2 regions of the Streptomyces sp. NPDC049040 genome follow, and region 1 is predicted to be linked to the other one. Evidence: riboswitches for the same ligand, from Rfam matches in the RefSeq annotation. Region 1 holds a riboswitch; the other holds the start of a gene.
What was found. Region 1 has a riboswitch for glycine ahead of gcvT (glycine cleavage system aminomethyltransferase GcvT). Riboswitches for the same ligand answer to the same signal wherever they lie in the genome.
Positions count from the first base shown of each region.

Region 2: another riboswitch for glycine. It lies ahead of gcvP (aminomethyl-transferring glycine dehydrogenase); the one in region 1 lies ahead of gcvT (glycine cleavage system aminomethyltransferase GcvT).

Region 1 covers NZ_JBICTO010000011.1:6,521-21,711, forward strand. Annotated here, with positions in the region: gene hpnD (presqualene diphosphate synthase HpnD) at 1-896, opposite strand, end outside; gene ACGFMP_RS25130 (hypothetical protein) at 1,007-1,510, opposite strand; gene ACGFMP_RS25135 (TetR family transcriptional regulator) at 1,637-2,254, shown strand; gene ACGFMP_RS25140 (zinc-binding alcohol dehydrogenase family protein) at 2,366-3,355, shown strand; gene ACGFMP_RS25145 (L-serine ammonia-lyase) at 4,239-5,606, opposite strand; gene glyA (serine hydroxymethyltransferase) at 5,713-6,978, opposite strand; gene gcvH (glycine cleavage system protein GcvH) at 7,012-7,392, opposite strand; gene gcvT (glycine cleavage system aminomethyltransferase GcvT) at 7,482-8,636, opposite strand; glycine riboswitch at 8,811-8,911, opposite strand; gene ACGFMP_RS25165 (enhanced serine sensitivity protein SseB) at 9,035-9,784, shown strand; gene ACGFMP_RS25170 (enhanced serine sensitivity protein SseB C-terminal domain-containing protein) at 9,910-10,722, shown strand; gene ACGFMP_RS25175 (DUF885 family protein) at 10,789-12,288, opposite strand; gene ACGFMP_RS25180 (cysteine desulfurase family protein) at 12,355-13,521, opposite strand; gene ACGFMP_RS25185 (thioesterase family protein) at 13,744-14,604, opposite strand; gene mnmA (tRNA 2-thiouridine(34) synthase MnmA) at 14,707-15,191, shown strand, end outside.
Region 2 covers NZ_JBICTO010000024.1:78,209-93,399, forward strand. Annotated here, with positions in the region: gene ACGFMP_RS33860 (PadR family transcriptional regulator) at 1-276, opposite strand, end outside; gene ACGFMP_RS33865 (VOC family protein) at 524-904, shown strand; gene ACGFMP_RS33870 (helix-turn-helix transcriptional regulator) at 958-1,383, shown strand; gene ACGFMP_RS33875 (VOC family protein) at 1,389-1,802, shown strand; gene ACGFMP_RS33880 (DUF1059 domain-containing protein) at 1,900-2,091, shown strand; gene ACGFMP_RS33885 (PhzF family phenazine biosynthesis protein) at 2,228-3,049, shown strand; gene ACGFMP_RS33890 (CPBP family intramembrane glutamic endopeptidase) at 3,084-3,869, opposite strand; gene ACGFMP_RS33895 (glutamate--cysteine ligase) at 3,961-5,448, opposite strand; gene ACGFMP_RS33900 (hypothetical protein) at 5,922-6,509, shown strand; gene ACGFMP_RS33905 (DUF5999 family protein) at 6,789-6,995, shown strand; gene gcvP (aminomethyl-transferring glycine dehydrogenase) at 7,101-9,998, opposite strand; glycine riboswitch at 10,183-10,292, opposite strand; gene ACGFMP_RS33915 (PRC-barrel domain-containing protein) at 10,415-10,807, shown strand; gene ACGFMP_RS33920 (DNA polymerase IV) at 10,813-12,177, opposite strand; gene ACGFMP_RS33925 (MerR family transcriptional regulator) at 12,303-12,854, opposite strand; gene ACGFMP_RS33930 (bifunctional nuclease family protein) at 13,153-13,626, opposite strand; gene ACGFMP_RS33935 (MerR family transcriptional regulator) at 13,718-14,464, opposite strand; gene ACGFMP_RS33940 (FHA domain-containing protein) at 14,514-15,191, opposite strand, start outside.

The DNA.
Region 1 (15,191 bases):
TCGAAACCGGACAGGCCTCGGACAGCGATGTACGCCTTCTCGTGCGCCGCCAGTGAGACCCGGCCGCGCAGCACTGCCTCGGGCTCGAGCTCGAAGCGGTCGAGAAGCCTGCGATATATTCCCGCCATTGCGGCCACGCACGCACCACTGCGCCGGTCGAGCATGGGCAGGAGACGAAATCCCTTTTCGTACAGCTCACGGGCCCGGCGGGCTTCGAAGCGGACAAGCTGGGCGAAATCGGCGTCAGGGGGCAGTACGCTACTGCGGAAACCCGCCCCGCATCCGAACATCCTCAAATCCTCAGCAGGCAGATATGTACGTCCCATGGCCGCGTCCTCGTGCACGTCCCGGAGTATGTTCGTGAGCTGAAGCGCGAGTCCCAGTGTGTCGGCGTACTCGGCTGCGCGTTCCGCCCCGGGCGCGCCGGGTACGGTGCCGAACACGCCGAGTGAGAGACGTCCCACGGCTCCCGCGACCCGTCGGCAGTAGAGCTTGAGGTCATCCCAGGTCTCGTAGGTGGTACTACGGACATCCATGAGAACGCCGTCAATTATCTCTTCCAGTCCGCTGAGGGGAATCGGAAAGCGCCGCGCGGCATCGGCCAGTGCCACGGCTATCGGATTAGCGTCGAACTCATCCACCTCCCCAGCCTGCACGTGCTTTATCACTGCGCGGGCTGATTCCAGCTCTTCCTCCTTCCTGTCTCGTTCCAGGACGCCGTCGCCGATGTCGTCAACCAGCCGAGAAAAAGCATATAGTGCGGACATGGCACGCCGTTTCTCAAGAGGTAGCAACCTGATGCCGTATGAAAAGTTCCGGGCCTCATGGTCGGTGACGACCTCGCAGTACTTGTAGGCTGCCAGCACTCGAGCGGTTGTGGGCTGTTTCGTTCCCATGTCTTGCCTAATCTTTCCGATGTGATCTCAAACTATTGACTTCACTGCGTGTCACCTGGTCGGTCGCACCCCACATGCACCAACCGGGCCAGCCAACGGCCATGGCGAGCTCATACGGGGCCGGCCAGGAAGACGATCACGGCCGCTACGTCGTCCGGGGAGACGGCGGCTCTCGTCGCGGCATGGTCGCCGAGACCGGCTGCAGCGCTGCCTTCTCCGGTGACTGAGCCCAGGTTGATGATGCGCTCACCGTCAGGCATGTTCTTGGCCGCTTCTCGCGTAGTCGCCACCAGGCCCTGCACATTCACGGCCCACCGGCGCGAGATCTCGTCGAGCGACGGTGCCCCGAGCGGGCGGATGTGCTGGCCAGGCTTTGCCCGGCCGGCCTGGAAGGCCGCCGCTCGCACCCCGAGGCTCTTCAAGTCACCCGCTACGGCCTCGGCGACGTCCTTCGCGTGCAGGTACGTGATGGCGACATCGGCGCCCTCCTGTGCGAGTCGACGTGCCGCGGCGGCGCCGAGACCGCGGCTGCCCCCGTCACCAGCGCGATTGTGCCTTCTGGTTTCTGCTCCGCCATCAAGGCTGCTCCTCTTGACATGGGCACCACTCACCAAGAGGCGAGCTTTGTCCTCCCCTCGGGCTGATCATCCCGAGGGGAAGTTTCGGGACTGAGTCTCATTCTGGATGGCCGTAGTGTCAAATTTCTAGACCTTCATCTACCTTCCGGTAACCTGATGAACATGACTGAGGTGGCGTCGTCGGAGCGGGTCAGCAAGCGGCAGCGCACTCGTGAGCGGATCGTTCGCGAGGCTGTTGCGCTCTTCGCCGAGCGCGGGTTCGACGCGGTCACCGTGGCGGAGATCACTGCTGCGGCCGGCGTGGCGCGCAGCACGTTCTTCCGTCATTTCCCGGACAAGGCGGACGTGCTCTTCGAGGACGACTCCGCCTCTCATCTCCTGCTCGCCAAGGCTGTGGCCGGAGCGGCCCGCACCAAGGCACCGCTCGGGGATTCACTGGCCGATGCGCTACGAGCCGCCCACTCCGGCTGCCTGGTGCTCGCCGACTCCAAAGCGGTCCAGGCCCTGCATTTCCCGATGCGCGAGCAGCTGATCGCCGAGACAGCGCAACTCCAGGCGTGCAGCCTGGTCAAGGAACGTGGGTACACCGACGCCCTGGAGGCGGCACTGATCGAGCAGGGCGCCGAACCGCTCATCGCCCGGCAAGCCGCCCACCTCGCGACCGCGTGCTACGACGCCGGCTACGCGGAAGCCTTCACAACTCCCGATCTGCTGCCGTCGACAGTCGACCGCGCCTTCAAAAGGCTCTTCGCCGTCGGCCTGGATCGGGACTCCAGCTGAGCGCAGCCCGATCCACCACTTGAGCAATGTAACCAAAATGGTTACGCTTCTTTCGTGTCATGAGTCATCGGTCGTCCGACCGATGGACGGGGCCGAGGTGAGGAACGAACCATGCGCGCCATCGAATACGACCAGTTCGGCGGGTATGACGTACTGGAGTTGCGGGAGAGGCACCTGCCGGTGCCCACCGAGGGACAGGTGCTCATCAGGATGTCGGTGGCCGGGGTCAACCCACTGGACGAGACGGTGCGTTCAGGAAAGCTCGCACCCGCCCTGCACAAGCCGCTGCCGATCCGGCCGGGTGGCTTCGGTGTGGGGCGGGTCAAGGAGCCCGGCGCCTCGGGACTGGCCGCAGGTGACCGTGTCGTGCTGAGTGGAGGACGGTACGGGGTGAGCGCCGACGGTTCGTGGGCCGACTACATCGCGGTCGACGCGGCTCATCTGGTGCCGATCCCGGACGGCGTCGACGACGAGACCGCCGCCGCGCTGACCACCGGCGCCGGTTACCTGACCGCTTACCTGGCGCTGAAGGAATTGGCGGGCTTCCGCGCCGGCCGGAGCGTACTGGCGCCGGGTGTCGGAGGTGCGGTCGGTCAGGGCGGCGTGGAGGTCGCCCGCGTCCTGGGCGCGGCGCAGGCCATCACCACGGCCACTACCACTGAGAAGGCAGAGTTGGGCCGATCCGCAGGGTATGAGGTCATCGACCTCACGCACGAGTCGCTGCGTGAAGGGGTGGCGCGGCTGACCGATGGTAAGGGCGTGGACGTCGTGCTGGACGGCGTCGGGGGTTCGGTCACCGGGGAGGCACTCGACTCGTTGGCCGTGGACGGCACCCTCGTCAGCATCGGTTACGCGGCCGGAGTGGGTGCCGAGATCAACGTGACCGACCTGATATGGAAGAACGCCCACGTCCACGGATTCAGGTTCGCCTTGTTCACCCCCGACCAGGTCAACGCCGCCAACGCGGCCCTGCTCGACCTGGTCTCGCAGGGTGAGCTCCACCCGAAGGTGGCGCAGGTCTTCCCGCTGGAGAAGGCTTCCGAGGCGCAGCGCCTCCTGGCCGAGGGCGGCCCCTTCGGCCGCATCCTGCTCGCTCTGTGAGCCGGCGCGCCGCAGCAGGGTGGGACGGGGGCGTATGCCCCAGCACCAAGGGAGGTCCTGAGGCGCATGTCGGCAGTGCGGACGAGTCCGTTGGGAGCCTCGGACACACCGTGTGGGTGCTGCGTAACGCCAGGGGATGTCGTGTCCCGCTCCTGCTGTGGACCTGACCGATCGTGACTGCGAGGCGCTGCGGGATCCGAGATGGGCTCTCCGCAGGCCTCTCTCCTACCAGAGTGACGGCGCCGAGGCCATGTTCTTCCACCAGCCTCGCCCGTCTGGGTCGTCGTGGTTGACCGGGTCTCCGTTGCCGTAGGCGTTGGCGCTGCCGCCGGGGACGGGGTCGATGGACAGGAATCGCCCGGAGCCCGGGTCGTAGATACGTATTGCCCATGAGGACGAGGCCGGTGGGGGTTCGTCGGAGCGTTGCCTGCCGCCGAGCCAGGCGTAGCGGGCGGCGGGCTGCCCAGTGCGGGGGTTTCCATTTGCGTCCAGGTGCCGGCGGTGTTGCTCTCGGTGGTGTATCCGCGGTAGCGGAGCGCGGAGTCGAGGGTCCAGGTCTGGCGTCGGGTGCCGGCGGTCTGTTGCTGAGTCAGGTCGTTGGCGTAGTAGGCCAACGTGGTACCGCCGGTGGTGGTGCAGTCGGCGTTGGGCGCGGCGGACGCGGTGCCCAGGGATTTATGGGACCTGCCCCGGCGACCGCCCCCGCGGCCGATGGAGCAGCGAGTAGCCCCTGGTGGAAGACCTTCTGCTGCGCGGAATCCCAGGGACTTTTCAGGGACTTTCAGCTCTGTCGGAGGGACTTCCCGGGGACTTTTCCCTGTGCAAACCAGGAAGGCTCCGACAGAGCTGGAAGGCGGGAGGTCGCAGGTCAGGGCCTACGTGGTCAGCACTCGATGACGTTCACGGCGAGGCCGCCGCGGGCGGTCTCCTTGTACTTGACCTTCATGTCGGCGCCCGTCTCCTTCATGGTCTTGATGACCTTGTCGAGGGAGACGTGGTGGCGGCCGTCGCCGCGCATGGCCATGCGGGCGGCGGTGACGGCCTTGACCGCCGCCATGCCGTTGCGCTCGATGCAGGGGATCTGGACCAGGCCGCCGACCGGGTCGCAGGTCAGGCCGAGGTTGTGCTCCATGCCGATCTCTGCTGCGTTCTCCACCTGCTCCGGGGTGCCGCCGAGGATCTCGGCGAGGCCGCCGGCCGCCATGGAGCAGGCGGAGCCGACCTCGCCCTGGCAGCCGACCTCGGCGCCGGAGATGGACGCGTTCTCCTTGAACAGCATGCCGATGGCCCCGGCCGCGAGGAGGAAGCGGACGACGCCCTCGTCGTCGGCGCCCGGGATGAATTCCAGGTAGTAGTGCAGGACGGCGGGGATGATGCCGGCCGCTCCGTTCGTCGGGGCGGTGACGACCCGGCCGCCGGCGGCGTTCTCCTCGTTGACGGCCATCGCGTAGAGGGTGATCCACTCCATCGCCCGCGCTGCCGCGTCGCCCTCGGCACGCAGCTGGCGGGCCGAGGTGGCGGCCCTGCGGCGGACCTTGAGGCCGCCGGGCAGAATGCCTTCGCGGGACATGCCGCTGCGCACGCACTCCTTCATGACCTGCCAGATCTCCAGCAGGCCGGCCCGGATCTCCGCCTCGGAGCGCCAGGCCTTCTCGTTCTCCAGCATCAGCGCCGAGATGGACAGGCCGGTCTCCCGCGACAGCCGCAGCAGCTCGTCGCCGGTGCGGAAGGGATACCGCAGCACGGTGTCGTCGAGCTTGATCCGGTCCGCACCGACGGCGTCCTCGTCGACCACGAAGCCGCCGCCGACGCTGTAGTACGTCTTCGCCAGCAGCACGCCACCGTCCGTGTCATACGCCGACAGCGTCATGCCGTTCGCGTGGTAGGGCAGCGAGCGGCGGCGGTGCAGCACCAGGTCGGCCGCCGGGTCGAAGTCCACCTCGTGCGCGCCGAGCAGCGCCAGGCGCCGGTCCGCGTGGATCGCGGCGACCTCGGCGTCCGCCGTCCCGACGTCGACCGTGCGGGGGGAGTGGCCGCTCAGGCCCAGCAGCACCGCCTTGGGGGTGCCGTGCCCGTGGCCGGTCGCGCCCAGAGAACCGAACAGCTCGGCCCTGACGGCCGCCGTGCGGGTGAGCAGGTCCTCGGTCTTCAACCGCTGCGCGAACATCCGGGCGGCCCGCATCGGTCCCACGGTGTGGGAACTGGAGGGGCCTATGCCGATGGAGAAGAGGTCGAATACGGAGATAGCCATGCGTTCAGTGCTCCTGGTCGACCGCGGACGCCGTTGTCCGCGGGGGGTGTCGCCGTACCGTCCGCGGTGTGCGGCGGGCGGCTGCCCGCCGCACACCGCGGGGCGGTCATGGCGCGAGTGTCGGATACAGCGGGTGCCGTTCGGCCAGCGCGGTGACCCTCGCCCGCAGGGCGTCCGCGTCGAAGGTCGGCTGGAGCGCGGCCGCGATGATGTCGGCGACCTCGCGGAAGGCGTCCGCCTCGAAGCCGCGGGTGGCCAGCGCCGGGGTGCCGATCCGCAGGCCCGAGGTCACCATCGGCGGCCGCGGGTCGTCGGGGATCGCATTGCGGTTGACGGTGATGCCGATGTCGTGCAGCCGGTCCTCGGCCTGCCGGCCGTCGAGGGCGGACTCGCGCAGGTCGACCAGCACCAGATGCACGTCGGTGCCGCCGGAGAGCACCGCCACGCCCGCGGCGGCCAGGTCGTCCCCGCCGAGCCTTTCCGCGAGGATCCTGGCGCCCTCCAGGGTGCGGGCCTGCCGGTCGCGGAACTCGTCGGTGGCCGCGGCCTTGAAGGCGACGGCCTTGCCTGCGATGACGTGTTCGAGCGGGCCGCCCTGCTGGCCGGGGAAGACCGCGGAGTTGATCTTCTTGGCGAGGTCGGCGGTGGACAGGATGACACCGCCGCGCGGGCCGCCGAGGGTCTTGTGGGTCGTGGTGGTGACCACGTGCGCGTGCGGGACGGGCGAGGGGTGCAGCCCGGCCGCGACCAGCCCGGCGAAGTGCGCCATGTCGACCATCAGGTAGGCGCCGACGCTGTCGGCGATCCGCCGGAATTCGGCGAAGTCCAGCTGCCGCGGATAGGCCGACCAGCCGGCGATGACCAGCTGCGGCCGGTGCTCCTTGGCCAGCCGCTCGACCTCGGCCATGTCGACCCGGCCGGTGTCGGCGTCGACGTGGTAGGCGGCGGCCTTGTAGAGCTTCCCGGAGAAGTTGATCTTCATGCCGTGGGTCAGGTGGCCGCCGTGCGCCAGGTCCAGGCCGAGGATGGTGTCGCCCGGCTTGAGCAGCGCGAACATCGCGGCGGCGTTGGCCTGGGCACCTGAGTGGGGCTGGACGTTGGCCGCCTCGGCGCCGAACAGCGCCCTGACCCGGTCGATGGCCAGCTGCTCGATGACGTCGACGTGCTCGCAGCCGCCGTAGTAGCGGCGGCCGGGATAGCCCTCGGCGTACTTGTTGGTCAGCACCGAGCCCTGGGCCTCGAGGACCGCCACCGGGGCGAAGTTCTCCGAGGCGATCATCTCCAGGGTGGACTGCTGGCGGTGCAGCTCGGCGTCGACCTCGGCGGCGACCTCGGGGTCGAAGTCGTGCAGGGACTGATTCAGGAGCGACATGGGCCCTTCCTGGTGTGCGGGTGGGGACGAGGGTCAGACCGCGGTGAAGGCGTCGTACTCGGCCGCGGTCAGCAGGTCCGCGCCCTCCTCCGAGACCTTCACCTTGAACAGCCAGCCGTCCTCGAACGGCGAGGAATTGACCAGCGCCGGGTCGTCGGCGACGTCCTGGTTGATCTCGGTGACCTCACCGGACACCGGGGAATACAGCTCGCTGACCGACTTGGTGGACTCCAGCTCGCCGCAGCTCTCGCCCGCCGTCACCGTCGCGCCCACCTCGGGGAGCTGCACGAAGACGACGTCACCGAGCGCGTCGGCGGCGTGCGAGGTGATGCCGACGGTGGAGACACCGTCCTCGGGGGTGGTGAGCCACTCGTGCTCCTTGCTGTAACGCAGCTGCTCAGGATTGATGCTCATGACGGAATTCTCCCGGATGCGAAGAGATGATGACGGAGCCGACGCGGCAGCCTGTGGACAACCCCGCGCCTGTGGAAAACCTCGGAGGGTCAGCGCTCGCGCTGGTAGAAGGGCAGCGCCACGACACGGTACGGCTCCCGGCTGCCCCGGATGTCGACCGCGACCCCCTCGGTGCCCGGCGCGGCGTGGGCGGCGTCCACGTACGCCATGGCGATGGGCACGCCCAGGGTGGGCGACGGCGCGCCCGAGGTGACCTCGCCGACGACCGCGCCGGACGCGTCGGTCACGCCGAAGCCGGCCCGCGGCACGCGGCGCCCCTCGGCGACCAGCCCGACGAGCTTGCGCGGCGGGATGTCCGCGGCCCGCGCCGCGGCGGCGGTCAGTGCCTCCCGGCCGACGAAGTCACCGGGCTTGTCGAACTTCACGACCCGCCCGAGCCCCGCGTCGAAGGGCGTCACCTGCGCGGTCAGCTCATGCCCGTACAGCGGCATGCCGGCCTCCAGGCGCAGGGTGTCGCGGCAGGACAGCCCGCACGGCACCAGCCCGGCGCCCGCGCCCGCCTCGAGCAGCGCCTGCCACAGCCGCTCGGCGTCCGCGGGGTCCACGAACAGCTCGAAGCCGTCCTCGCCGGTGTAGCCCGTCCTGGCGATCAGCGCGGACACGCCCGCGACGGTTCCGGGCAGGCCGGCGTAGTAGCGCAGCCCGTCCAGGTCCGCGTCGGTGACCGCCTTGAGGATGCCGGGGGCCGCGGGACCCTGTACGGCCAGCAGGGCGTACGCGTCCCGGTCGTCGCTCACCCGGGCGTCGAAGTCCACCGCGCGCAGCGCGACCGTGTCGAGCACGGTCTGCGCGTTGGAGGCGTTGGCGACGATCAGGTAGCGCTCGTCGGCGAGCCGGTAGACGATCAGGTCGTCAAGAATGCCGCCGTCCGGGGCGCAGATCATCGTGTAGCGGGCCTTGCCGACCGCCATCGCCGACAGATGGCCGACCAGGGCGTAGTCCAGAGCCTGCCCGGCCTGCGGCCCGGTCACGGTGATCTCGCCCATGTGGGACAGGTCGAAGAGCCCGGCCCTGGTGCGTACGGCCTGGTGCTCGTCGCGCTCGCTGCGATACCGCAGCGGCATGTCCCAGCCGGCGAAGTCGGTCATGGTGGCGCCGAGCGCGCGGTGCACCGCGTCGAGGGCGGTGCGGCGCGGGGACGTGGCGGGCGGTGCGCTCAGCGGTTCGTTCGACGTTTCGCTCATCGAAAGGGCTCCCAAAGGCGGCGGACGGGGACACGGAATCCGGCCGGGGCTGACCCCGGCCTCCCCATCTGTCATCGGAACCTGAGAGGTTCACCGTGACCCCTGCGGGTCACGGTTTGCACCTTGGGTGGGGCGGGACCGGTGAACGACGGCCCGCCCGCTTTTCAGATCTGCCTCGCCCGCGCGGTATCTGTGCCTGAGAGATTCAAGGGAGGACTTGCTCCTTCGGCGCCCTGCCCCCCGGGAGGGGGCCGGAACTCTCCCGCGCGGCCTCCAACGGCCGGTATGCGTATTGTGCCGCCATCATTGCATGCCGAGGCGTCCTGGGCGCTCAGCCGCTAGTGTTTCCGGGCAGGACACGGGCGCCGACAGTGGCACAAGCGCGGACAAGGGTGGACATGGAGAATCCGGCACCTTACATATGGCCGGCGAACGAGCTGGAGGAAGTCCTCGCGGCGAGCCTCGGCAACCCCTCGGCGACCCCCCGGCTGCTCGAGGTGCTCGGCCGCTCCCACGTGTGGGTGCCGCTGCCCAACGGCGGCCCGCCCGGATCGGGGGGCCTCGACCTGCCCACCCTCGAACTGGGCGGCGCGCCCTACGTGCCGGTCTTCAGCTCGGAACAGCAGTTCAGGAAGGCCGCGGAGGGCATGTCCTGCACCGTCGCGCCGGTACGCGAGTTCGCCCGCGGGCTGCCCCCGCTGATCGGCATCGCCGTCAACCCCGGCGGAGCCGTCGGGGTGCCGCTGCCGCCCGCGGCCGTCGCTGAGCTGTGCCGCACCGAGCGGGTCGGCGCCTACGGCGAGCAGAGCCCCAGCGGCGCCAGGGTGCGGCTGTGGGAGCCCGCCCCCGACGAGGAACCCGTGGACTTCCTTGCCGTCGCCGCCGCGGAGTACGCCGTCACCCCGGTCGTGCTCAGCGCCCGGCGGGCCATGGCCGCGGTCGAGGAGGACCCGCCCGCGCTCTTCATCGGGGTCGAGCTCGACGGCTGGCAGGAGCAGGACAGGGCCGCCGCGATGGACGCGCTCGGCCGCGCCCTGGGCGCCGCCCCGCTGCCCTGGCCGGTGCACCTGATCCTGCTCGACATCGCCCAGGACCCGGTGGGGGACTGGATGCTGGAGGTCGTGCGCCCCTTCTACAGCCGGGACTGACCACCGCACCCGAGGCCAACTCGCGCGCGCGGCCCCGAGCTTGCGTATACCCGCCGTATACGCGCCATTTAGCCGGCGGCGCTTGAGTCGGTCAGCATTCCACCGGGAACAGCCGACCTGGTTTGATGGCGGTACACCGAACGACGGGAAAGGGGCGGTCCGACGTGATCGCGGGCGCGCAAGGCGGCGCGGCGGCCGGCCATGTGGAGCAGATGCTGCTCCGGGTGGCGCCCGGCCGCTTCGACGCGTACGAGAACCTGCTCGCGTCGCTGGCCGACGGCCAGGTCTGGATGCTGCTCTGGCAGGGCGCACCGGGGACGCCCGACGCGCAGTACGCGGCGATGGAGGTCGGCGGGCACCGCTACGCGCCGTGCTGCACCTCACCGCGGGAATTGGCCGCCAGCGGCTGGAACCGGGACCACGAGATCGTCTCCGGCCGGGACATCGCCCTGACCCTCTTCCCCGACCACTGCGGGCTCTGGCTCAACCCGCACGCGAACGGCGGCGGCGTCGGCATCCCCTGGCCCGACCTGCGCCGGGTCGCCGGCGGCCTCGACCTGCTGCCGGCCGGGCCGCTCCAGATCGGCGAACCGTCACTGCAGATCCCGCAGTTCTACGCGCTGCTGGCCAAGGCCGCGCACCGCACCGGCGCGGTACGCGCCCTGCGCCAGGCCTGGGTCCAGCCGTCCGTCGGCGAGCCCTACCTCGCGATCGGCGTCGAGGTCTACGACTCCTCGCCGCAGGCCGTCGAGTCGGTCCGCCTGATGATGCAGCAGGCGGTGGCCGGCGTGCCCGAAGGCCTCCCGGTCTCGACCGTCGCCATGGCCGACGGCTACGACCCGGTCGCGATGTGGCTGCGCGCCAACACGCAGCCCTTCTTCGACCGCGAGGCCTTCTCGGGACCGCCCGCGTGGGGCTCACCGCCGCGCACGTACTGAGCTGCCGCCCGCGTGGGGCTCACCGCCGCGCACGTACCAGCCGCCGCCGCGCGGCGCGGATCCGCCCTACGTCGCGAGGAGGCCGAGCGGAGGGGCGCCGAGCGCCAGCAGGTCGGCGTGGAAGGCCGGAAGCGTGAAGGACGGGGAGCGCTCGGCGCGGGCGCGGGCCCGCATGATCTCCAGCTTGCCCCAGGTGTAGCGCCCGTAGCCGGCGTCGAAGGTGCCGCGCCTCGCCTCCGCGGCGGCCGCCGCCGGGGCCAAGTGGGCGTCCCGGATGAACAGGCGGGTGGCCTCGGCCACGTCCATCGCTCCGGTGTGCATACCGATCGCACAGGTCAGCCGGGTGACCCGGACCAGCGCCTCGAGGGCGACCCCGATGGCGAACCGCGGGTCGCGGGCGCGGAAGCCCTCCTCGAGGCAGACCTCCTCCACGTAGTGCGCCCACCCCTCGCAGAAGGACAGGCTGTGCAGGACCCGCCGGACCGGGCTGGTCGCGTGCCGCAGGGCGCGCCCGTGGGCGAAGTGGCCGGGGGCGACCTCGTGCACGGTGATCGACGGCAGGCTGGTCCTGCTGAAGACCGTCAGCCACTCCTCGCGCTCCTGGGCGGGCCACTCCGGCTGGGGCGGGGTCACGTGGTACCAGGACGGCGACTCGGGCTCCTCGGGGCCCGCCCAGGTCATCATCGCCATCGCCCAGCGCCGCGACGGCGGCGCCGGCCCGACGAGGCACTCGCCGTCCAGGTATGGCGCCAGGCGGCGCTCCCGGGTGAAGGCGATGGCCTCCTCGGTGAGCCGGGCCGCCGCCGCAATGACCCCGTCGGGGCCTGGGTGGTCGGCGAGCAGTTCGGGGATCAGCTCGTCGACCGACCGGTTCCGGTCCAGCGTCCTGCACGAGTCGACGAGCAGCCGGTCCAGCCGGGCCCGCTCCCGGTCCGCCGCCTCGGCCAGCGCCGTGAGGTCGACCCGCATGCCCTCCTGGGCACCCATCAGCGCGGCCAGCGCGGGCCCGCCGAGCCGCGGGTCGGGGTCGCCGTTCACGGCTGCGTGCTCCATCCGCGCGATCAGCCGGGAGTGCGCGGCGAGTGCCGCGGCCTCGACCCCGTCCCGGTCCGGGTCGAGGTCGGCGGCCAGCCCGTGCGCGGTGCCGAGCAGCGCGGTGGCCACCGGGGCGCTCACCCGGTCGAGGGAGGCCAGCGCCGCGTCCACCGCGTCCGGCCACTGCTCCAGGTGCCGCCTGCGCGCCGTGGCCCGCTCCTTGCGGGGCGCGTACTCCCGGTCGTAGCAGGCGAGTTCGAGATTCGACAGGTGCGGGTAGGGGTCGCGCCTGTGCAGTTCGAGGTCCCCGTACTGGACCCGCAGCGACTCCTCGAAGACCGCCAGGTGCGCCTCGTCGTGCGGGTCGTCGAGGGGGGCGGAGGCGCGCTTGGCGCTGCCGACCGCGGCCAGCGCCCGGCGTATCCCGTCGGGGGAGAGGTCCTGCACGCGGCCGTCGTAGTCGTGCAGCCCGGCCATCTCGCGGACGGTGGGCATCATCAGGTCGCACACCGCGCGAAGCCGATCATCCATCCCACGACCGTAGCGTCGTGCACGCCGTCCGTCTGCCCGGGGGCGGCAGCCGGGTCGGCGCGGGTGTCAGGTCTGGCCCGCGGTCCTGGCGCGGGTGACGGCCGGACCGATCGCCCGGATGACGTCGGAGACCTCGTCCGCGGTCGTCGTGTGGCCGAGCGAGAACCGCAGGGTCGCCCTGGCGTGGGTGGCCGGCTGGCCCATCGCCAGCAGGACGTGGCTGGGCTGCGCCACACCCGCGGTGCACGCGGAGCCGGTCGAGCAGGCGATGCCCTGGGCGTCGAGCAGCAGCAGCAGGGCGTCGCCCTCGCAGCCGGGGAAGGTGAAGTGCGCGTTCGCCGCGAGGCGGCCCGCGGCGGTGGGGTCGCCGTTGAGGACGGCGTCGGGCACCGCGGCGCGTATGCCGCGCACCAGCTCGTCCCGCAGCGCGCCGACCCCGGCGGTGAACTCCTCCCGCCGCTCGGCGGCCAGGGTGCCCGCCGTGGCGAAGGCCGCGATGGCCGGCACGTCGAGGGTGCCGGACCTGCTGCGCTCCTGATCGCCGCCGTGCAGCAGCGGCACCGGGGTGTCGTCCCTGCGCAGCACCAGCGCGCCGATTCCGTAGGGGCCGCCCACCTTGTGCCCGGTCACCGTCATCGCGTCCAGGCCGCTGGCGGCGAAGTCGACCTCGGTCTGGCCGAAGGCCTGGACCGCGTCCGAGTGCATCGGCACGTCGAACTCGGCGCAGACCGCCGCGAGTTCGGCGACCGGAAGGATCGTGCCGACCTCGTTGTTCGCCCACATGACGGTGACCAGCGCCACGTCCTGCGGACGCGCTGCCAGGGCGGTGCGCAGCGTCTCGGGCAGCACCCTGCCGTACGGGTCCACCGGCAGCCACTCCACGACGGCGCCCTCGTGCTCGGCCAGCCAGTGGACGGCGTCCAGCACCGCGTGGTGCTCGACCGGGCTGGCCAGGACACGGACCCGGCGCGGGTCAGCCGCCCGGCGCGCCCAGAACAGGCCCTTCACGGCCAGGTTGTCGGACTCGGTGCCGCCGCCGGTGAACACGATCTCGCTCGGGCGCGCGCCCAGTGCCGCCGCGAGGGCTTCCCTCGACTCCTCGACGGTCCGCCGGGCGCGGCGGCCCGCCGCGTGCAGTGCTGACGCGTTCCCCGTCACGGTGAGGTGGGCGGTCATCGCCTCGACCGCCTCCGGGAGCATGGGCGTGGTGGCGGCGTGATCGAAGTAGGCCATGATCCCCCGATTCTACGGTCCGCCACGCTCACCTCGACCCCCTCGCGCACCCTGCGCACCGTCCCGGTGCCGCTTCCCGCCGGCTCCGGGGTGCGCCGGACACGCGCGGGCCCGCAGGTGCGGGGGTCGTGAAATGGCTCACGCGGCGCCGGGGGCGGGTGCGGCCCCCGCACGCGGAGCCGTAGGGGAGGGCCGCGCGGGAAGGGCCGGGGCCCGGGCGGCTCAGGGGCGCGGGGCGCGGGCCAGCTGGCGGGCCTGGGCCACCAGGCGATCCGCGGAGTCCCAGACCTCCGCGTCCTCCTCCAGCAGGCCGCCGGCCAGGTTCCTCGTGGTCAGGGAGACCCGCAGCGGTCCGGGCGCGGGACGGCACCGCAGGTGCACCGTCAGTTCGAGGGTCGGCACCCACCCGGCGAGCCCCAGGTCGAATGCCGTGGGCGGCAGCGCGTCGACGGCGAGCAGCAGCGACAGCACGTCGTGGTCGCGCCCGTCGGCCAGTCCCAGCCACCCCCGCATGTCGCCCGCGCCGGACGGCGCGCCGATCGCCCACCCGGCGGTGGCGGGGTCGAGACGCAGGTCGAGCCGGTCCAGGATCGCGGTGGAGCCGGTGACCGGTCCGCCGTCGGGCGCGTCCGCGGAGCTGACGCAGTCGTCGTAGGCCGGCATCGAGGGCGGCAGCGCGCGGGTGCGGACGTCGTCGGGCAGTGCGGCGAGGTCGCCGTACGCCGCCATGACCCGGATCCGCTCGACCTCGCGGCCCTCGTCGTCGTGCTGGTAGAGGGAGGCCTGCCCGGTGGACATGGTGCGCCCGGCGCGTACCGTCTCGGTCCTGATCACGGCGGGACCCGGCTCCGAGGCGGTCAGGTAGTGCGCCGTGATGGTGATCGGGTCGGGGTGGGGCAGCGCGGCCCGCAGCGCGCGGCCGACGACGGCGAGCAGGTAGCCGCCGTTGACGGCGCGGATGATCGTCCAGCCGGCCGACAGCTCGGTGTCGTACGCGCCCGGCTCGTCCGGCCTTGCCGCCACCGCCGTGTCGCGGTCGAACTCGCTGTCCCCGATGGCCGCACGGGCCGCTGCATATGCCATGAATTGATGTTACCCATCGGTAGTCGACGGTTCCAGCCCCTTCGGGCTCCTCACCGGACAACGCCGGGCGCTTGCTCGTCTCTTCCGTCCCGGCGCCGGGAAATGCCTGGCGGACCGCCGCAGCCGGGCCGTTACCCTGGACGGGTGAACGACTTCCCGCACCCCCCCGAGCCCAAGCGGCTGCGCGTGCTCGCCGCCATGAGCGGCGGCGTGGACTCCGCCGTCGCGGCGGCCCGCGCGGCAGAGGCCGGGCACGACGTGACCGGGGTCCACCTGGCGCTGTCGGCGAATCCGCAGAGCTTCAGGACCGGCGCCCGCGGCTGCTGCACGGTCGAGGACTCCAGGGACGCCCGCCGCGCGGCCGACGTCATCGGCATCCCCTTCTACGTGTGGGACCTCGCGGAGCGCTTCCGCGAGGACGTGGTCGCGGACTTCGTCGCCGAGTACGCGGCGGGCCGCACCCCCAACCCCTGCCTGCGGTGCAACGAGAAGATCAAGTTCGCCGCCCTGCTCGACAAGGCGCTGGCGCTGGGCTTCGACGCGGTCTGCACCGGGCACTACGCGACGGTCGTGACCCGCGAGGACGG
Region 2 (15,191 bases), on a different contig from region 1:
CTTCCACGCGCCGCCGCTGCGCTCGGCGATCTCCTGGATCATCTCGTAGCCGTGCATCGGCCGGTCCTTGAGCAGCGCCAGGATCGACGCCCGCACATCACCCCGCCTGGCCCGGCCGCGCGGTCCCCCGCGCCCCCTGCCGCCGGGTCCGAACGGTCCGCCGCCGAAGGGCGGGCCGAACGGTCCGAAGGCGGCCCTGAGCCCCTCGTGCTCGCCCCAGCCGCGCCGGCCGGGACCGCAGGGGCCGTTCTCGTGTCCGTGTCCGTGTCCATGCATTGCGGTTCTCCTATCGTGATCGTTCGCGATGCCTCAACGATATATCGGAAGCGTTCTGCTGGCAACACCCTGGTCCGACGGCCTGCGGGCCGCGGGCCGCAGGCGGGTTGACCGGGGTGGGGCCGGAAAATTCCTCCGCCCCAGCTCGCCGCGCCCGGTACTGTCGCGGGACCGTCCGCGCCGCGGGTGCCCACAAGAGCGATGCGGCCGCCCCGGCGGTTCCCCCGTGGAAAGCAGGTTTCCGTCAATGGCATGCCGTATCGGTGAAATCGTCCTCAAGTGCCACGACCCCGAGGCGCTGGCGCGTTTCTGGTGCGAGGTCCTGGACTTCGTGGTGCTCGATCGCGCGGAGGAGGGCTGCGTGGAGATCGGGCCCCGCGAAGGGTTCGGCGGCCCGCAGCCGACGCTCTTCCTCATCCGCGACGACGGGCAGAAGAAGGAGCCCGCCCGGCTGCACATCGACGTCAACCCCACCGATCGCGATCAGGACGCCGAACTCGAACGCCTGCTGGCCGCCGGGGCGAAACCGGTCGACATCGGTCAGCCGGCGGAGGCGTCCTGGCACGTACTCGCCGATCCCGAGGGCAACGAGTTCTGCCTGCTCAAGGGCCGCATCGACCCCGTGTGACCGCCCGGTCGCGGGGCCGGCCACAGCAGCGCCGCCTCCGGCATACTGGCGGCATGGACAGAGCGGATCTGGTGAGGCTGCGGCGGGCCCGCGACCGGATGGACCGGGACTACGCCCGCCCGCTCGACGTGTCGGCGCTCGCCCGCGAGGCGCTCATGTCGCCCGGCCATTTCTCCCGAAGTTTCCGGGCGGCCTTCGACGAGACGCCGTACTCGTACCTGATGACCCGGCGCATCGAGCGGGCGAAGGCACTGCTGCGACGCGGCGACATGACGGTCACGGACGTCTGCATGGCCGTGGGGTGTACCTCGCTCGGGTCGTTCAGCTCGCGTTTCACCGAGCTGGTCGGCGAGACACCGAGCGCCTACCGGGCGCGCAACCACTCCGAGCTGTCCGCGCTGCCGGCCTGCGTCGCCAAGATCGTGACCCGGCCGGTCAAGGACAAAGAAGGGCAGGGGACCGGCCCTGTCGTAGCGTGACCTGCATGGACATCAGACTTTCCCACACCTTCCTCCCGGTCGACGACCACGACAAGGCCGTCGGCTTCTACCGCGACGTCCTCGGCCTCGAAGTCCGCAGCGACGTCGGGTACGAGAAGATGCGCTGGGTCACCGTCGGCTCCCCCTCCCAGCCGGAGGTCGACATCGTGCTCGAGCCGCCGGCCGCGAACCCGGGCATGTCCCCCGCGGACCGCGACGCCGTGGCCGACCTGATGGCCAAGGGTGTGTACGCCCGCGTCGTGTTCTGGACGGACGACTGCGACGCGACCTTCGACCGCGTCCGGGCCGCCGGGGCGGACGTCGTCCAGGAGCCGACCGACCAGCCGTACGGCGTACGCGACTGCGCCTTCCGCGACCCGGCGGGCAACGAGGTCAGGTTCAACCAGGCCAGGCACTGACTCCCGGCACGCGGCCCCGGAGCCGAGCCGTCCGAGCCCGGCGGTCCCGACACCCACCGAACTAGACTCGGCAGGGAGCAGAAGGAGGAGATGCGCCATGCGCAAGGTCGCCGACTGCCGGGAATTCCCGAGCGAGACCGATTGCACCCTCACGATCTCCGGCGAGGAGGACGAGGTGGTGCGTGCCGCGAGCGAGCACGCCGTGTCCGTACACGGCCACACCGACAGCCCCGAGCTCCGCGAACAGGTCCGCTCCACGCTCAAGGACGAGATTCCCCAGCACGCCTGATCGCCTGCCGGAATCCGGCAGCCCACGCCCCCGCCGCGATCGCCGCGCGAGGGCGTCGGCACTGGCGTCGGCGGCCCCGCGACGCGGCGCGGTACCCGCACCGCCGGGGGCTGCGGGACAGCCTTAGGCTCTCGCCATGCGCATCCGTATCGTCGACGCCTTCACCGACCGCCCCTTCTCCGGAAATCCCGCAGGAGTGCTGCTGCTGGACTCCGGCGGGTTTCCCGACGACCGCTGGCTCCAGCAGGTCGCGGCCGAGGTCAACCTCTCGGAGACGGCGTTCGCACACCCGCTGACGGGTGACGCCGACGCCGGGTGGGCGCTGCGCTGGTTCACCCCCACCACGGAGGTGGGGCTGTGCGGCCACGCCACGCTTGCCACCGCCCACGTGCTGCGCACCACCGGCGCGGCACACGGCCCGGTCGCTTTCCGCACCAGGGCAGGGGTGCTGGCCGCGGAGGCGAACGGCGACGGCACCATCACCCTGGACTTCCCGGCCGCCCCGCTGACCCCCGTCACGCCTCCCGACGGGCTTGCCGACGCGCTGGGCGCCGCCCCGCTGACCGTGCTCGACACCGGCCCCGACTGCGGCGACCTGCTGCTCGAAGTGGCCGATGAGGCGACCGTACGCGCCCTCGCGCCCGACTTCGCCGCGCTGGCGCGGCTGTCGGAACGCGGCGTGATCGCCACCGCGTCGGCCGCGGACCCGGCGGCCGGCTACGACTTCGTCTCCCGCGGCTTCTTCCCCGCGGTGGGCATCGACGAGGACCCGGTCACCGGAAGCGCGCACACCGCGCTCGGGCCCTTCTGGTCCGAGCGGCTCGGCCGTACCGGGCTGACCGGGTTCCAGGCCTCGGCGCGCGGCGGCCTGGTCGGCGTCCGGCTGGACGGCGACCGGGTGCTGCTGACCGGATCCGCGGTGACGGTCCTCGACGGCGAGCTGCACGCAGTGCCGTGACGCGGCGGTTGACCGGGGCGGGAAGCAGCCCCGGTCACCCGGTGGGCAGCCAGCCGACCTTCCCCGCGAGCAGGGCGTAGCCGACGAAGGCGACCGTGTCGATCAGGGCGTGCGCGGCGACCAGCGGGCCGACCCTGCCCCAGCGGCGGTAGAGCAGCACGAAGACGACGCCCATCGCCATGTTGCCGACGAAGCCGCCGACGCCCTGGTAGAGGTGGTATGAACCGCGCAGCACGGCGCTGGCGGCGAGCGCGGCCATCGGCGTCCAGCCGAGCCGGTCCAGCCTGCGCAGCAGGTAGCCGACCACGATCACCTCTTCGAGCACCGCGTTCTGCACGGCGGAGGCGATCAGCACCGGGATCTTCCACCAGACGTTCGGCAGCGACTCGGGCACCACCGTCAGGTTGAAGCCGGCCGCCCGCACCCCCAGGTAGAAGGCCAGGCCCGTGCCGCCGATCACCGCGGCGACCGCGGCGCCCCTGGCGACGTCGAGCCGGGGGCGGGCGAGGTCGAAGCCGATCGCCCGCATCCCTGCGCCCTCGCGGCCGAGCAGGTGCGCGACCAGCGCGACCGGGGCCAGCGCGCTGGCGATGTAGAAGATCTGCCAGGCCAGATCGAGCCACGGCCGGTTCGGTGCGTAGGAGCCGACCAGGGTCGCCGCCTGGTTCTTGAGCGCGCCGGGCCTGGTCACCGATCCGACGAAGCTGATCAGTGCCGACACCCCGCTGGCGCCCAGCGAGAGCGCCAGCACGATCAGGGTCTCGCTGCGCAGCGTCCTGTCCGGCAGCCCCGCGTCCACCTCGTACGGCTTTGTGTGCATGCGGGGTCCTCCAACGGCGCGGGTGTCTCCGGACAAGATACGAAGATCGCGCCTGCCCGTCCGGAGCCACCCCCCGTCATGGCCGCCCGTTTCACATCGCGGGCCATTCGTGCACCGGCTCGCCGTCCCGCATGTTCTCGCGGTACTGCTGGGTCATGGCTGCCAGCGCGGCCCGCCGGTCGGGGGTGCGCTCCAGCAGCCGGTGGAAGGCCGCGGCCTGCCATTCCGCGCCGTTGGTCCGCAGGCGGCAGCGTGCCTCGATGATGCCGAGGTAGCGGTCGCGGTCGGCGGGCTCGATGCCCCAGGAGTCGAGCCCGGTCGCGGCGAGCGGCAGCAGCTCGTCCCTGATCAGGTCGGCGGCGGCGACCTCGACCAGGCTGCCGCGGCCGCGCGGCCAGTGCATGACGGCGCCGATGCCGTCCCGGCAGCCGGCGTCGAAGTTGGCGGCCGCGGCCCCGAAGGGGAGCCGGTGCCAGATCGGCCGCGGCGCTTCGGCCAGCGCCCTGACCAGGCCGTAGTAGAAGGCGGCGTTGGCCAGCACGTCGGCGACGGTGGGCCCGGCGGGCAGGACCCGGTTCTCGACCCGCAGGTGCGGCACACCGTCGACGACCGCGTAGACCGGGCGGTTCCAGCGGTAGATGGTGCCGTTGTGCAGGGTCAGCTCACGCAGCTGCGGCACTCCCCCGTCGTCGAGCACCCGCAGCGGGTCCTCGTCGTCGCAGATCGGCAGCAGCGCGGGGAAGTAGCGGACGTTCTCGGCGAAGAGGTCGAGGGGCGAGTCGATCCAGCGTTCGCCGAACCAGGTCAGCGGCCGCACACCCTGGACGCGCAGCTCCTGCGGGCGGGTGTCGGTGGCCTGCTGGAAGAGCACCGGGCGGGTCTCCCGCCACAGCTCGCGGCCGAAGAGGAAGGGCGAGTTGGCACCCGCGGCGACCTGCGGCCCTGAGACCAGCTGGGCGGCGTTCCAGACGGCGGCGAAACGGCCGGGGGTGACCTGGAGGTGCATCTGCGTGGAGGTGCAGGCGGCTTCGGGCGCGATGGACGTCGAGGCGTAGACCAGGTGGTCCACGCCCTGGATGTCCAGCGAGATGTCCTCGCCGCGCATCGCCAGGATGCGGTCGTTGAGCAGCATGTAGCGATCGGCGCGCGACAGGTTGGCGGAGACCAGGTCCTGCGCCTCCAGGGTCGGCAGAATTCCGACCATCACGATGTGCGCGCCGACCTCGCCCGCCATCCGGTCGGCGTATGACAGGCCGGTCCGCAGTTCCTCGGCGAGCCGGTCGAGTACGGGCCCGGAAAGCCGGTGCGGCGCTATGTTCACTTCAATGTTGAACTGGGCGAGCTCGGTCTGGAAATCGTGGCTCGCGATGCGCTCCAGCACTTCTTCGTTCATCATGCGCGGCAGTCCCGCGGAATCCGCGAGATTCAATTCGATCTCCAGGCCCATCAGATTGCGCGGCCGGTCGAAACGCTTCGCCGCCAGCAGTCGCTCGAGCCCCAGCAGGCACTGCTGGAGCTTGTGCCGGTAGCGCCCTCGATCAGCCGGGTCGAACCCGCTGGCGACGACCTTCTCCCCCATCGACGCCTCCCTTCCCGTTCTGCCGCCCCGTCGCCGTCCAACGGAGGATGCCCACCCAAATGATCGATAACGCCACACTGCTCCACCCGTGCACGCTAGGCTTGCTGTAGCAGTCATCCGCGCACGTTCCAGCGGCACATTCCACCGCCATGGGACCGGCGGAAGTACGGGTGAAATCACCGACGGGATCCGGCCGTCCGTGGCGGGCAGAAATATGCAGCGCCTTCCCCATACGCTGCGGGAATGCCATCGACACGTCCGCCGAAGAAGGCGAATTATCGCCTTGCGCGTAATACTGGCAGCGACTAGACGAAACACGGAGCGAACACAGGTCGTATAAACTCCGCGCACAAGGCAAAGCACCCGCCGTCGCCGGACGTGCCTGAGCAGGTCTCCCGCAGAGCATCGAATCGACGTGCCGTCCGCGCCCGCCCTCCCCCCGCACCACGTGTCTCCCAGTGAGAGGCGACATCATGCCGCTGCTTGTTCCCCCAGCACCCGCCCCAGCCCTGTTGAGCGTTCTTGCCGCGCTCAGTTCGCCCACCGCGGTCCTGGAAGCCAGGACACCGGCGCTGCGCACCGCGGAAGGGCCGCTGGCCGCCGAACACCCACTGCCTGTCCATGTGTTCGAGCCGGCGACCGTTCCCGGAGCACTGCCGCAGGCGCGGCTGACCGGCTGGCGGTTCCATATCAGGGCAGGTGCCCGGGTGGCCGCGGCGGGCGAGACCGTGGTGACCCCCGACGGGTGGGTCTTCTCGCGGTTCTCCGAAGGGCCGTTCCTGGTGTCCATCGAGCGGGCGCTGCTCCAGGCGGAGACCCTGCCGGCCACCTACCAACCGCATCTGCTGTCGGTACCGGGGCTCTACATGCTGGCGCTGTGGCTGCACTGCGACGCGCGGGCGGAGGCCGCCACTGCACAGCCCGACCCGGACGACCTGCTGGTGCCGCTGGCGCCCGCGCCACCGGGCATCGCCTCGCACCGGGTGCACCGGCTGACCGAACTGGCACCGGCGCTGAGCGTACGCCTGGCGCCGCCGCCGCTGATGGGCTCGCCGGCCTGACACGCAGGGGACAGGGCGGTGCCCCGCGGCCTTACCGGGCCGCGGGGCACCGCCCTGTTGCGTGAACACGCCGCCGGTCGTGAACGTACGGTGACGGCAACCGCCCGGGTGGGTGACGCGTCCTCCTCCTTGGAGGGCCGCCTGCGCGAAATCCCTGCGGATTGACGCCAGGACGGCAACACTGGGACCGGCCGCACGCACAATCGGGGGACGGAGATGCATCAAGCAGATTGCGCGACCAACCGCACCACTCACCTCACGCAGCGAAAGACTCCATCCATGTGCCAGCACAAGCCGCAGTGCCCGACCGCAGAAGGCCCCGACCGTGAGGCTGCTTTCACCGTGGCCCACCACCCGGAGCAGGGCTGGAGCCTGCTGTGCAACGGGGTGCTGCTCTTCGAGGACACCGGGGAGCTGCTGCCGGACGGGCAGATCATCGCACCGCACCGCCCACTGGGCACCGAGCACATCACCACCGCGGCCTGACGCCCGCACCGTCGCGCCGCAGCAGACAAAGCCGGTTCCCCCGCTGTCAAGGGAACCGGCTTCGCCATGTGCGCTCCCGGCCGGCCTGCCCGGGAGCCCCGCGCGTCAGTTGTCGTACGCGTCCAGCGGCGGGCAGGAGCAGACCAGGTTGCGGTCGCCGTAAGCGCCGTCTATCCGCCGCACCGGCGGCCAGTACTTGTCGGCCGCGGACACCCCCGGGGGGAAGACGGCCTCCTGGCGGCTGTACGGGTGGTCCCACTCGCCGCCCAGCGCCGCCGCGGTGTGCGGGGCGTTGCGCAGCGGGTTGTCGTCCGCGGGCCACTCGCCCGACCCGACCCGGTCGGCCTCGCCGCGGATGGCGATCATCGCGTCGCAGAAGCGGTCGAGCTCGGCAAGATCCTCGCTCTCGGTCGGCTCGATCATCAGGGTGCCGGCCACCGGGAAGGACATGGTCGGCGCGTGGAAGCCGTAGTCGATGAGCCGCTTGGCGATGTCGTCGACGCTGACACCGGTCTCCTTGGCCAGCGGGCGCAGGTCGATGATGCACTCGTGGGCGACCAGGCCGCCGGGGCCGGTGTAGAGCACCGGGTAGTGCGGCTCCAGGCGCCTGGCGACGTAGTTGGCGCTCAGCACCGCCTGCTGGGTGGCCTGCCTGAGGCCGTCCGCGCCCATCAGCCGGACGTAGGTCCAGGAGATCGGCAGGATGCCGGCCGAGCCCCAGGGGGCGGCGGAGATCGGGCCGACGCCGGTGGCGGGCCCCGCGGCCGGCTGGAGCGGGTGGTTGGGCAGGTAGGGCGCAAGGTGCGCGCGCACCGCGACCGGGCCGACGCCCGGGCCGCCGCCGCCGTGCGGGATGCAGAAGGTCTTGTGCAGGTTCAGGTGCGAGACGTCGGCGCCGAAGCGGCCGGGCCTGGCGAGGCCGACCAGCGCGTTGAGGTTGGCGCCGTCCACGTAGACCTGGCCGCCCGCGTCGTGGACGGCGGCGCAGATGTCGGTGATGTTGTCCTCGAAGACGCCGTGCGTCGACGGGTAGGTGACCATCAGCACCGCCAGCCGGTCGCGGTGCTGCTCGATCCTGGCGTGCAGGTCGGCGACGTCCACGTCACCGTCCTGGCCGGTCTTGACCACGACGACCTTCATGCCGGCCATCACCGCGCTCGCGGCGTTGGTGCCGTGCGCGGAGGACGGGATCAGGCACACCGTGCGGTCGGTGTCGCCGTTGGCCCGGTGGTAGGCGCGGACCGCCAGCAGGCCCGCCAGCTCGCCCTGCGACCCGGCGTTCGGCTGGAGGCTGACCTTGTCGTAGCCGGTGACCTCGGCGAGCTGGTCCTCCAGGCCGCGGATCAGCGTCAGGTAGCCCTCGGCCTGGTCCGCGGGCGCGAAGGGGTGCAGCGCGCCGAACTCGGGCCAGGTGACCGGCTCCATCTCGGTGGTCGCGTTGAGCTTCATGGTGCAGGAGCCGAGCGGGATCATGCCGCGGTCCAGCGCGTAGTCGCGGTCGGCGAGCCGGCGCAGGTAGCGGAGCATCGCGGTCTCGCTGCGGTGCCGGTGGAAGACCGGGTGGGTCAGATACGGCTCGGTGCGCACCAGTGCGGCGGGCAGCGCGTCGGGCGTCGCCGCGTCGAGCGCGTCGATGTCCGCGCCGGTGGCGCCGAAGGCGGCAAGGACGGCGGTCAGCCGGGCCCGGTCGGTGGTCTCGTCGCAGGCGATGCCGACCAGGTCGGCGTCGGTCTGCCGCAGGTTGACGCCGGCGGCGCGGGCCGCGGCGACCACCTCGGCGGCACGGCCGGGCACCCGGGCGGTGAGGGTGTCGAAGTAGCCCTGGTGCACGACCTCCACGCCGGCGGCCCGCAGTCCGGCGGCCAGTACGGCCGCGTAGCGGTGGGTGCGGGTGGCGATCTGCGCCAGGCCGTCGGGGCCGTGGTAGACCGCGTACATCCCGGCCATGACGGCGAGCAGCACCTGCGCGGTGCAGATGTTGCTTGTGGCCTTCTCCCGGCGGATGTGCTGCTCGCGGGTCTGGAGGGCCAGCCGGTAGGCGGTGTCGCCGTCGGCGTCGACCGAGACCCCGACCAGGCGGCCCGGCAGGTTGCGGGCGTAGGCCTCGCGCACCGCCATGTATCCCGCGTGCGGTCCACCGAAGCCCATGGGGACGCCGAAGCGCTGGGTGGTGCCGACCGCGATGTCCGCGCCGAGCGCGCCGGGCGAGGTGAGCAGGGTCAGCGCCAGCAGGTCGGCGGCGACCGTGACGACCGCGCCGAGGCCGTGCGCCTGCTCGATGACCGGCCGCAGGTCCCGTACCGCGCCGGAGGCGCCCGGGTACTGGAGCAGCACGCCGAAGACACCGCGCTCGGCGACCTCGGCGGGGATGCCGTCGCTCAGGTCGGCCACCACGACCTCGACCCCGGCCGGCTCGGCACGGGTGCCGATCACGGCGGTGGTCTGCGGGAAGGTGTCCGCGTCGATGAGGAAGACGCCGTCCTTGACCTTGCCGACCCGCCGGGACAGCGCCATCGCCTCGGCCGCCGCGGTGCCCTCGTCGAGCAGCGAGGCGCCGGAGGTGGGCAGCCCGGTGAGGTCGGCGACGACGGTCTGGAAGTTGATCAGTGCCTCGAGCCGGCCCTGCGAGATCTCCGGCTGGTAGGGCGTGTACGCCGTGTACCAGGCGGGATTCTCCATGACGTTGCGCAGGATCACCGGCGGGGTGAAGGTCCCGTAGTAGCCGAGGCCGATCATCGGGGCCAGCACCTCGTTGCGGTCGGCCAGCTCCCGGAGCTCGGCCAGCACCTCCGCCTCGGTACGGGCCGCGGGCAGCGCGAGGGCCGCCGCGCTCTTGATGGTGTCCGGCACCGCCGCCTCGGTGAGCTCGTCGAGCGAGCCGTAGCCCACCTGGGCGAGCATCTTGGCCCGGTCCTCGGCGTCCGGGCCGATGTGGCGGCGGGCGAAGGGCAGGCCGGCTTCGAGCTCGGTGAGCGGGGTGCGGCGGGCGGTCGGATCAGTCATCTGCGGAGGCCTCCTGGTCTGCGACGACCTTCGGGGGGTGCCCGGCGCGGGCACCCGTACGGCCTCCCCCTCTGTCATCAGTACCTGAGAGTTTCGCCGCCCCTGTGCGGGACGGCTTTCACCTTCGGTGAAGACCCGTCCCACGAACGGCGCTCCCGGGGCGGGTCCTGCTTTCCAGAGTGACCTCGCCCCTGCGGTACGGATGCCTGAGAGATTCCGGGGAGGATTTGCTCCTTCGGCGCCTTCGAGATGCCGCTGCGGCATGCTCTCGAAGGACTCTCCCGCACGGGGTCTGCAGCCGCTACCCAGCCTACCAGCGCCTCCCGGACGGCGGTCGGCCCGACATTCCGGTCGACATCAACCCCGATGTGGCTTTTGGTGGTAACCGACAGCAGTCGTCGTTGGTTGGAGGGACCGTGCAGACCGACATCGATCCGCGAAGCCTCATCGGCCGCCGCGCCGTCGACCGCGACGGCGCGAAGATCGGCACGGTGGACGAGGTCTACCTCGACGACGCCACCGGCACCCCGGAGTGGGCGGCCGTGCGGACCGGGCTTTTCACCCGTGACGCGTTCGTGCCGCTGGAGCCGAGCGAGCTGGTGGACGACTCCCTGAGGGTGCCGTACAAGAAGTCGCTGATCAGGGACGCCCCGGACTTCGGCGTCGGGCGGCACCTGTCGCCAGAGCAGGAGCTCCAGCTCTACCACCACTACGGCATGGACGTGCCGACCGGCGGCGGGGAGAGCGGGCAGCCGCGCGACTTCGGCGAGCTGGCCGGCGGCGACCAGCGGCCCCCCGACAACGGGTAGCGCGCTCAGCGGCCGGCCGGTGCCGGGCGGCCGCTGAGCGCGATCGGTTCCGTCCTGGACAGGGCCGGGTCGTCGACGGAGAACGTACGCACCCGGCCGGGGCCGGTGTCCGACGGCACCTCGAAACGGACCGTGACCCGGCCGACCCCGCTGCCCTGCACCCAGCCGGCGCCGTACTCGGTGTGCTCGACGTCCTGGCCGGGCAGCCAGCGTCCGCCCGGCTCCGCCGCGGGCGGCGGGGTGACGGGCAGCTCCGGCGGGACGTCCCGGTCGGGCGCCGCGCCGGGTTCGGCGTCGCGCTGGGCCTGGGCCGCCTGGGCGAACAGGTCCTCCTGGGTGAAGTCGGCCAGCCCTGACACGCCCACGCCGAGCAGCCGCACCCCGCCGGTGGTGTCGACGGCCTCGGCGAGCCTGCGGGCGGTCTCCTTCACCACGGCTGGGTCGTCGGTGGGCGCACGCAGCGTCTCGGAGCGCGTCAGGGTCGAGAAGTCGTACCGCCTGATCTTGACCACCACCGTCCGCCCGGAGCGGCCCGCACCGCGCAGCCGCTGGGCGCAGCGGTCGGCGAGCCGGTCGATCTCGTAGCGCACCCGGGCGCGGTCGGTGAGGTCGGTGTCGAAGGTGTCCTCGACCGAAACGGACTTCACGTCGCGGTCCGCGACCACCGGGCGGTTGTCGAGCCCGGCGGCCATGGCGTGCAGCGAGGCGCCGTGGGCCTTGCCCAGCAGCCTGACCAGCTCGGGTTCGCCCGCCTGCGCGATCTCGGCGACGGTGAGGATCCCGGCCCGCCGCAGGTGCTCAGCGGTGGCAGGACCCACGCCCCACAGGGTGCGGACCGGCAGCGGATCGAGCAGGGCGCGCTCGGTCCCGGGTTCGACCACCACCAGGCCGTCCGGCTTGGCCTGCTCGGAGGCGATCTTGGCCAGCAGCTTGGAGCCGGCCAGGCCGACCGACGCGGTGAGCCCGGTGGCGGCCAGGATGTCGGCGCGCAGCCCCTCGGCGACCGCCCGCGGGTCGGCCGCAAGGTCGCCCGCCTCCAGGTCGACGAAGGCCTCGTCCAGGCTCAGCGGCTCTATCAGCGGCGACACCTCGGCGAGCAGCGCCATCACGGTCTCGCTGATCTGCCGGTAGATGCCGAAACGGGGCACGAGGTAGGCGGCATTGGGGCACAGCCGCCTGGCGTGCGCCATCGCCATCGCGGAATGGATGCCGTGCACGCGCGCCTCGTAGGACGCGGTCGCCACGACGCCGCGGGGTCCGAGCCCGCCGACCACCACCGGCTTGCCCCGCAGGCTCGGCTTGGAGGCCTGCTCGACCGCGGCGAAGAACGCGTCCATGTCCAGATGGAGGATCGTCGGCGCACTTCTCACACCATCGATCGTCCCGCACGGCACCGACAATCGCCGTACACGCGTACGGTACGGCGATCCGCCGGCGCCTCGGCGACGCCCGGCGGCACGGTCGCCGGCGCACCATCCGGCGCCCGCCGAGCCGCTCAGACCGCCCTGTTGCGCCGCCTGGCCAGCTCGTCCGCAGGATTGTGGCCCACCAGGGTCTCGCCGGTGTCGACCCGCTCGCCGTGCAGCTCTGACAGCGAGCTCTCCACGTCCCGCCAGACCACGCCCACCGCGATGCCGAAGACCCCCTGGCCGCCTTGGAGCAGGTCGACGACCTCGGCGGGCGAGGTGCACTCGTAGACCGTGGCGCCGTCGCTCATCAGGGTCATCCTGGCCAGCTCCACGGGACCCACCGAGCGCAGGTGCCGGACCGCCGTCCGGATGTTCTGCAGCGACACCCCGGTGTCGAGCAGCCTTTTGACGATCTTGAGCACGACGACGTCGCGGAAGCTGTAGAGCCGCTGGGTGCCCGAGCCGTAGGCGGGGCGCACGCTCGGCTCGACCAGGCCCGTGCGCGCCCAGTAGTCGAGCTGCCGGTAGGTGATGCCGGTGGCCGCGCACGCCGTGGGGCCGCGATAGCCGATCTGCTCCGGCTCCGGGTCGGCTGCGGGAGCCGTACCCGCCGTCCCGGGCTCGGCGGCACGGGCCAGCGCCCCCCGGGGCGGATGAGGGCCGCCGATCGCCGAACCGTCGCCGGTGCTTCTCACGCCGCCCTCCGTCCCTCACGTCCCGAACACCGCGCGCACGTGCCACGGGACTTTCCACACCGACGGTAGGCAGTCGCCAGGGGTGCGTCAACGATCGCCACACTCGGCACGCCGAGTGAAAGTCACCCCACGAGTGGTTTGATGTGACCGGCTCCGGGAAGGCCTCCCCGAATGGCCTCACCGTGGCAACCTTGCCCTGCCGATCGGCCGGGGCCTCCGGTCTTACCGGCCTTCCGCCGGGTCACTGGTTGCTGGTGCCGAAATCCTCGGGCGAGATCTGATCGAGGAACTCGCGGAACTTCTCCACTTCGTCCTCCTGCTCGTCCGGGATCGCGATCCCCGCGTCGTCCAGCACCCCGTCACTGCCGTAGATCGGCGTCCCGGTGCGCAGCGCGAGCGCTATGGCGTCCGACGGGCGGGCGCTGACCTCGACGCCGCTGGCGAAGACCAGCTCGGCGTAGAAGACACCTTCCCGCAGGTCGGTGATGCGGACCTCGGTGAGCGTCTGCCCCACGGCCTCGAGTACATCCTTGAAAAGGTCGTGCGTCAGTGGTCGCGCCGGCGTCATTCCCTGCTGCGCGAAGGCGATGGCGGTGGCCTCGCCCGGCCCGATCCAGATGGGCAGGTACCGGTCGCCTCCCACTTCACGCAGGAGCACGATCGGTTGATTGGAGGGCATTTCCACCCGGACACCCACAACATCGAGCTCGTTCACACGTCAACCCTAGGACGTGCCCGCCGGGTTTGGGTAGTCGGGCACCCCGTGCGCCGCCTGCGGGAGTGCTTCGAACAGCGGGGATTTCCCGTCAGCGCAGGCGCAATCGCAGTGCGGAGCGCAACATGGCGGCATGGAGCCGTACCGACAGTTCCGCCAGCTCCTCCGCGGTGGCCTCGGCGTGTCGGCGGGTCTGCGGGTTGCGGTGCCTGCGCAGCGGCGCGACCAGCTGCTCCACCAGGCCTGCCTCCCGGTCGGCCGCGGCCTTCACGGCCCGCAGATGCCGCGGTTCCAGACCGTAGCGGCCCAGATCGGCGATGAGGCGCCCGATCACGACCGTCTCGGCGTCGTAGCCGCCCTCGCCGACGGCCTCGACCAGCCCGTAGGACTCCCACTCGTCCAGTTCGGCCGCAGCCGCCCCGGTGGCGGCCAGCAGCTCCTCGCGACCGACCCGCAGCTCCCGGGGGGCCCGCAGGGCGTCCTCGGGGCCTTCCTGGGCCTCCTGGTCCGCCTCCCCGGCGGCGCGGCCGGGCAGCATCGGCGGCTCGCCGCGGTCCATGCCCTCCAGCTGCTCCTTGATCACCCGCAGCGGCAGGTAGTGGTCCCGCTGCACCCGGAGCACGTACGCCAGGCGCCGTACGTCGTCCTCGGCGAACTTGCGGTAGCCCGACGGGGTGCGCTGCGGCTCGACCAGGCCCTCCGCCTCCAGGAAGCGGATCTTGGAGATGGTGACCTCGGGAAACTCGTCCCGCAGCTGCCCCAGCACCGCGCCGATGCTCAGCAGTGCGCCGTCCGGGGTGGCGGTGCCGTCTCCGGCACCGCCCGACGTTCGCGGCATGAACACCTCTCTGGAGGGCGCGGGTCCCCCCGGACCGGGTCCGGCGGGGTCACATCCCCCGCTGGCTCGCGTAGAAGACCAGCCGGTATTTGCCGATCTGCACCTCGTCACCGTTGGACAGCGTCACCGCGTCGATCCGCTCCCGGTTGACGTAGGTGCCGTTCAGGCTGCCCACGTCGGAGACGGTGAAATACCCGTCGGGGCCGCGGCGGAACTCCACGTGCCGGCGGGAGACGGTGACGTCGTCCAGGAAGATGTCGCTCTGCGGGTGGCGTCCCGCCGTGGTCAGATCCCCGTCCAGCAGGAACCGGCTGCCCGAGTTCGGGCCGCGGCGCACCACCAGCAGCGCGGAGCCGGGCGGCAGCGCGTCGACGGCGGCCTGCGCCTCGGGCGAGAGCGACGGCGTGACGACCTGGCCGGTGGCCTCCGCCTCATACGCCTCGATGCCCGAGATCGAGATCGTGGACGTGGTCTCGGAAGGACGCTCGAAGGCGCCGCCGCCCGGACGCAGCGGGGCGCCGCAGTTGGAGCAGAAGCGGCTGGCCGCCGCATTCGTGAAACCGCACCTGCCGCAGACCGGCAAACCGAACCCTCCACCCGTGGTCGAGGTTGATGGTTCCCCGGAACCTATGCGAGCGGCGGATGCGGGGTCAACAGGCGCCACGCCGGGCGTACCGGAATACTCGCCGCCCCTGCCCTGCCCGTCGTTCCTGAACAGCGGGCGGTC